Regions from separate parts of the Propionibacterium sp. genome, predicted to be linked through region 2. Evidence: riboswitches for the same ligand, from Rfam matches in the RefSeq annotation. Region 2 holds a riboswitch; the other holds the start of a gene.

Region 1 (3,405 bases), on a different contig from region 2:
TGTGTGGGTCCGCGAGCACGGTGATGCCTATGCGCTGTGGCGCGATTGGCAGGCGGCGCCCGGGCTGGAGAAACTCGTTGCGGCCGGTTCACTGGCGGCCAATCCCCACAACATCCAGCCGTGGTCGTTCGCCCTCGGCGCGAACAGCATCGAGGTCTACTCGGACCCCGCGCGCGCCATGCCGGTGAGCGACTCGTCAGGGCGCGAGCGGATCGCCGGGTGCGGGTGCGCCATCGAGAATCTCGTTGTCGCAGCGCGCTCGGAGGATCTGGACGCAGCCGTCACAGCGTGGCCAGACACCGATCCGGAGCACATTGCACACATCGATCTGGCACCCGGCGGACCGGCCACAGCGCGGGAGCAGGAACTCGCCTCGGCCATTGCAGGCAGGCACACCAATCGCGGACCGTTCAGCAGACGACCCGTGACGTCCGATGTTCTCGAATCGCTCGCCGCCGACGCGCCGGCTGGGGCTGAGTTGGCATGGGTCACCGATCCTGGCAGGATCTCCGCACTCGGAGATCTCTACGTGGCGGCCACCCGGTCCATCACCGAGGACGAGCAGATGTCCACCGAGGCCTTCTCCTGGTTCCGCAACGATCTCGCCGATGTCGAACGTCACCGCGACGGCCTGACCCTCAACTGTCAAGGCCTCGACGGCTTCACCCTCGCCATGGCGAAGATCCTGCCGGCACAGTCGCGCCGCTTCGGTGACGCGTTCTGGCTGCGCACCACTCGCGACACCCACACGGCCACGGCCAGTGCCTATGGCATCGTCCGCGTCAGCGACGTCGAGGACGCCCATGATCGGCTCGCGGGTGGGCGTCTCCTGGAGCACGTACATCTGGCCGCCACCGCCGCAGGGCTCGCCGTGCAGCACATGAACCAGGTCGGCGAGCGGATCACTCGCGAGGCGGCGCTGCGTGCCACTGATCGATTCGGCGCCGGGTGGGCTGACGCAACGGGCATTGCCCCAGGTCAAAGTCTGCTCGGATTCCGAATCGGCTATCCCGGACGCGTGGCCGGGCCGAGTCCCCGACGTCCTGTGAGTGATGTCCTCGTGACACGCTGAGCACGACGTGCGCCGTCGAATGCACGCAGTGCCGCCCGTTGGATTGCGTCCGTGGATCGTCTGGGCGTGATCTCGGCGCCGGTACAGGGCATGGGACTTTCCCGCACCATGTCGCGAACATTTCGGACCCCTCTGCGCGTCGCTGACGAGAGGGAACTAGCATCGCTGACATCCACACGGGCGCCCCACTGCGGGGGCTGAGATCAGACCGACCTGTCTGAGCACCGTCGAACCTGTCCGGGTCATGCCGGCGAAGGAAGAAGGATTCATGCCAGTAAACCCGCACGGTGCCAGCACACCATCGCACGACACCGACCTCCCGCAGCAGGAGGCCAGCACCGAGAAGCAGAACCGGGAGACCGCAGCAGGATCGGCTCAACGAGATCGGGTTCACCTTCGCCGCACCACGCAGCTTCCCTTCACGAACGCGCACGGCAGCTATCTGCTCGACGTTCCGTTCACCGAGATCCCCCTGACCGCCGTCCCTGGTGCAACCCCCTATGAGCCCTTCGTGGACTACTGCACCGAGGGCCCTGCCCATCCCACCGACATCGGCCTTCCGCCCCTGCGCGCCCAGTGGATCGCTGACCGACACGACACCCAGGAGTACGCCTCGGAGACCGCCGATCCCGGTGTTGACAAGGCACGATCTGGGCAGCGTAGAGGTGCTGACCGCGGCTGGCGCGGCCAACAGCGCCACCCTCGTCGGGCGTCCTCCGGCGCCTGCCCGACCCAGCGCCGGTACGCGCGCCAGGGCATCGTCACTCCTGAGATGGCCTTCGCAGCCGAACGAGAGCACTGCTCCGCCCAGCTGGTGCGAGACGAGCTCGCAGCCGGACGCGCAGTGATACCGCTCAACATCAACCATCCCGAGGCCGAGCCGATGATCATCGGCGAACGCTTCCTGGTGAAGATCAACGCCAACCTCGGCAACTCCCAGGTCAGCTCCTCGATCGGCGAAGAGGTGGAGAAACTGAGCTGGGCCACGAAGTGGGGCGCCGACACGGTGATGGATCTGTCGACCGGTGACGACATCCACACCACCCGCGAGTGGATCCTGCGCAACTCCCCCGTACCGATCGGAACGGTGCCGCTCTACCAGGCCCTCGAAGAGGTGGGCCAGGACGCCTCCGAGCTCTCCTGGGAGCTGTTCCGCGACACCGTCGTCGAGCAGTGCGAACAGGGCGTGGACTACATGACCATCCATGCCGGCGTCCGGCTCGGACATGTGCCGCTCACCGCGGATCGGCTCACCGGAATCGTCTCGCGTGGCGGTTCGATCATGGCCTCGTGGTGCCTCGCCCACCACGAGGAGAACTTCCTGTACACGCATTTCGACGAGCTGTGCGAGATCCTGCACAACTACGACGTGTGCTTCTCCCTCGGCGACGGCCTGCGTCCCGGCTGCCTGGCCGATGCCAATGACCAGGCCCAGTTCGCAGAGCTGCTCACCCTGGCCGAACTCACCGAAAAGGCCTGGGCACACGACTGCCAGGTGATGATCGAAGGCCCGGGCCACATTCCCTTCGACACCGTGAAGGCGAACGTCGAGCTGGAGAAGTCGCTGTGCAAAGGGGCGCCGTTCTACACACTCGGGCCGCTCGCCATGGACGCAGCGCCTGGCTACGACCACATCACCAGCGCCATCGGAGCCACCGAGGCAGCCCGGTACGGCACCGCGATGCTGTGCTATGTCACCCCGAAAGAGCATCTGGGCCTGCCCAACCGCGACGACGTGAAGACCGGCGTGATCACCTACAAGATCGCGGCCCACGCCGCAGACATCGCCAAGCACCATGCCGGTGCGCGCGAACGCGACGACGCCATCTCCAGGGCTCGTTTCGAGTTCCGCTGGATGGACCAGTTCAATCTGTCGCTCGACCCGGACACCGCGCTGGCGCTGCACGACGAGGACCAGCCCGCCGAGCCGGCCAAGCTCGCGCACTTCTGCGCGATGTGCGGCCCGAAATTCTGCGCCATGGCGATCTCGCAGAACATCAGGGACCGTTTCGGAGACCGCGACGCCCAGCAGGCCATCGTCACCGGGATGTCAGCGATGAGCATCCTGTTCAAGCAGTCCGGCGGATCGGTCTACCTGCCCGCCAGGTGACTGCGCTCACCACCTGATGGACTGCGATGCTGTCGCGTACACGACACAAGAGTGCAGTCCATCAGGGTTGAGGACGGACCAGCCGGACCTCACTCGTTCCAGTCGGGAGCCGGTGACTCGGTGGCGTACTTGCCGCGGTAGCGGTTCAGGCGCTCGGCGATCATGAAGGCCAGCTCGAGGCTCTGGTTGCGGTTGAGCCGGGGATCGCAGGTGGTCTCGTAAC
Region 2 (3,405 bases):
CTTTCACCCAGGCCCCGGAACGCCATGTGGAGGCCCCGCTCACCCTCACCGACCAGCCGCCACGCACCCTCGGCCTGTGGGCCCAGACCGCCATGTGGGCCTCCTTCGGCATCACCTTGTTCGGACCGCTCACCGGCGCGCTGGTGGCACTGTCGGTGGGCTCCCTGTCCGGCGGCCTGCTGGCCTGCGCGATCGGCACCGTCATCGGTGCTGCGCTGCTGGGTGGCGCTGCGGCGATCGGCGCCAAGCTCGGCACGCCGTCCATGGTCTGCCTGCGCGGCCTGCTCGGGCGCCGGGTCTCGATCCTGCCGACGGTGCTCAACATCGGCCAGGACGTGGGCTGGGCGGCGATGGAGATCATCGTCATCACCGGTGCCGCAGTGACCATCCTCGGCGATGCCTGGCGGTGGCCCTTCATCATCGGCGCCGGCGCGCTCACCACGATCATGGCGATACGCCCGCTGGGTTCGGTCACGATCCTGCGCCGCATCATGTTGTGGCTGGTGCTGGCCGGTTCGGTCTACCTGTTCATCATGGTGCTGCGCCAACCGGCGCACCCGATCCCGCAGGACTCCGTCATCGGCCTGTGGCCCGCAGTCGACCTGGCGGCCGCCCAGGTGGTCTCCTTCGCTCCGCTGGCCGCGGACTATTCGCGGCATTCCAAGACCACCCGGAATGCCTTCACGGGAGCGTCCTTCGGCTACGGCATCGCGATTTTCGCCTACTACTGCCTGGGTGTCTTCGCGGTCGGTCACCTCACCGGTGACCTGAGCGGTACCCATCTGCTGGCCGCGCTGATGGCGCTGCCGGCCGGTGCCATCGCACTGGCCCTGCTGCTCTTCGACGAGCTGGACGACGCCTTCGCCGACGTCTACTCGGCCACCGTGTCGGTGCACAACATCGCCCCGCGGGTGGACCGCCGCATCATCGCCGTCGTGATGGGCATCTGCTCCACGGCACTGGCGAGCGTGCTCTCCTTCGACCAGTACGAGAGCTTCCTGTACCTGATCGGCTCGGCCTTCGTGCCGCTGTTCGCGGTGGCTGTGGTCGACTTCTTCCTGGTGAGCCACGGTCACTGGAACACCTCGCCGGATGCCCGGTTCCGCTGGGCACCCGCGGTGGCCTGGGCCATCGGTTTCCTCTCCTATCAGCTGATCTATCCGGGCACGGTGCCCGGCTGGTCAGATATGTGGAGCAGCGTCCAAGCACTGTTCGGTGTGCACCCGCCAGCCTGGCTGGGCTCCACCGTGGGCTCCATGGTGATCGCCGGTGCGGCCGCCTGGATTCTCGGCGCCATCGCCGCGCGGCTGCCCGGCAGGGCCGCGGGCTAGGATCAATGCCACACGGGAGTCCGCCGCAGTGGGCTGAGAGGAGAGCAACAGCTCTCGACCGTCGAACCTGATCCGGATCATGCCGGCGCAGGAAGGCCTCTTGCGGGCGTCGCCCGCACCGTGCCCAAGATCAGAACAGAGGGGCACACAACATGTCAGCACATTCATCGTCCGCCGTCGACGAGACGCTGCCGGAACAATACGGGGTCGGTCACTGGCGGGTGGTCGACATCGTCGTAGGGGCCGTGCTCGCGGTCGCCGTCGGGCTCATCTTCTGGGCCTGGGACACCATCGGCTACGCCTGGTATTCGGCCATGGACACCCTCACACCCGGCCTCGGCGGCCTGGCATCCGGTATCTGGTTCCTGGGCGCCCCACTCGGGGCGTGGATCATCCGCAAGCCCGGCGCCGCCATCTATGTTGAGGTGCTGGCCGCCATCGTCTCGATGGCGATCGGTAACCAGTGGGGCATCACCACCATCACCTCCGGCTTCTTCCAGGCACTGGCGGCTGAAATCGTCCTCTTCATCGTGCGCTACAGGGTGTGGACGCTGCCCGTGGCGCTGATCGCCGGTGCCGCCACCGGATTCGGCGCCTGGGCCAATGAACTGTTCATCGGCAGCACTCCCAACATCCAGAAGAGTTTCGGCTTCAATGTCATCTACCTGGTGTCCAATGTGATCTCGGGCGCCGTCCTCGCGGGGCTGCTTGCGTGGCTGATCACCAGGGCACTGGCCAAGACCGGCGCGCTGAGCCGCTTCCCCTCGGGCCGGGAGGCCTGAGGGCTTGAGCAGCGCACCTGTCGTCGAAGCCCAGGACTGGGGCTGGCGGTATTCGGGCCGGAACCGGTGGGCGACCAGCGGGCTGACCTTCTCGATTTCTCCCGGCGAGCGGGTGCTGCTGCTCGGCGGTTCCGGTGCGGGCAAGTCCACCTTGCTGTCGGCGCTCACAGGTGTCCTCGGCGGCGCGGACGAGGGTGAAGAGCACGGAAAGCTGCTCGTGAACGGCAAGCACCCCACCCGCATCCGCGGCCGGGTGGGCCTGGTGATGCAGGACCCGAGCTCCCAGGTGATCCTCGAGCGTGTGGGTGACGACGTCGCCTTCGGCTGCGAGAACCTGTGTGTTCCCCGCGAACAGATCTGGCCGCGGGTGCGCGCAGCCCTGGACGCCGTGCACCTGGATCTGCCGCTGGACCATCCCACCCATGCGCTGTCGGGCGGGCAGCAGCAGAGGCTTGCCATCGCCGGGGCGTTGGCCATGCAGATCGGAACTGATCGCATCGGGGTTGCCGGCGCCCCCGGGATCCTGTGCTTGGACGAGCCCACCGCCAACCTCGACCCGGTGGGCATCGTGGAGGTGCGCGAGGCGATCTCTTCGGTGGTGGCCGACCGGCGCACCACCCTGGTCGTGGTGGAGCACCGCATTGAGGTGTGGGTCGATCTGGTGGACCGGGTGATCGCGCTGGCACCGGGTGGCGGTCTGATCGCCGACGGCCCGCCCCGGGAAGTCTTCACCCACCATCGCGAGGAGCTCTCCGCAGCCGGTGCATGGGTGCCCGGAGTCGACTCGGGGATTCATGCGCGACCGCAGCCCACCGGTCGCGCCGAGCCGCTGCTGTGGGCCGAGGACTTGTCGATCGGTTACGCCCCGCAGCACCCGGTGCACACCCATCTGGCGACCCGCATCCCAGCCAGGCGTGCCACCGCCGTCACCGGACCCAACGGCGCAGGCAAGACCACTCTGGCGCTCACCATGGCCGGCGTGCTGCCTCCGCTGGCCGGTCAGGTGCAGACCGCCCCAGAGCTGCGCCCCACAGCCTCCCAGCACCTCACGCGGCGGCTGCGCAGGCACTTCGACCCAGCCCAGCAGAGCACCTGGCCCAGCCGCGACCTGCTCACCCGGATCGGCTCGGTCTTCCAGAACCCAGAACACCAGTTCGTCGAGGCCACCGTGCACGACGAACTGGCCGTCGGGCTGCGGACGCTGGGCCGCAGCACTCAGCAGACGAGCACCCGGGTCGATGAGCTGCTCGCCCAGCTGCACCTCGACCACATCGCCGAGGCGAACCCTTTCA

What was found. Region 2 has a riboswitch for thiamine pyrophosphate ahead of ABF648_RS01820 (ECF transporter S component). Riboswitches for the same ligand answer to the same signal wherever they lie in the genome.
Region 1: it holds a riboswitch for thiamine pyrophosphate, as region 2 does, so the genes downstream of both, thiC (phosphomethylpyrimidine synthase ThiC) here and ABF648_RS01820 (ECF transporter S component) in region 2, are expected to answer to the same signal.

Annotation. Positions count from the first base shown of each region.
Region 1 is NZ_JBDNTB010000022.1:6,362-9,766, reverse strand. Features, by position in the region: gene ABF648_RS05540 (Acg family FMN-binding oxidoreductase) at 1-1,072, shown strand, start outside; TPP riboswitch at 1,239-1,348, shown strand; gene thiC (phosphomethylpyrimidine synthase ThiC) at 1,341-3,182, shown strand; gene ABF648_RS05530 (class II 3-deoxy-7-phosphoheptulonate synthase) at 3,272-3,405, opposite strand, start outside.
Region 2 is NZ_JBDNTB010000006.1:24,121-27,525, forward strand. Features, by position in the region: gene ABF648_RS01815 (purine-cytosine permease family protein) at 1-1,331, shown strand, start outside; TPP riboswitch at 1,334-1,440, shown strand; gene ABF648_RS01820 (ECF transporter S component) at 1,484-2,113, shown strand; gene ABF648_RS01825 (ABC transporter ATP-binding protein) at 2,118-3,405, shown strand, end outside.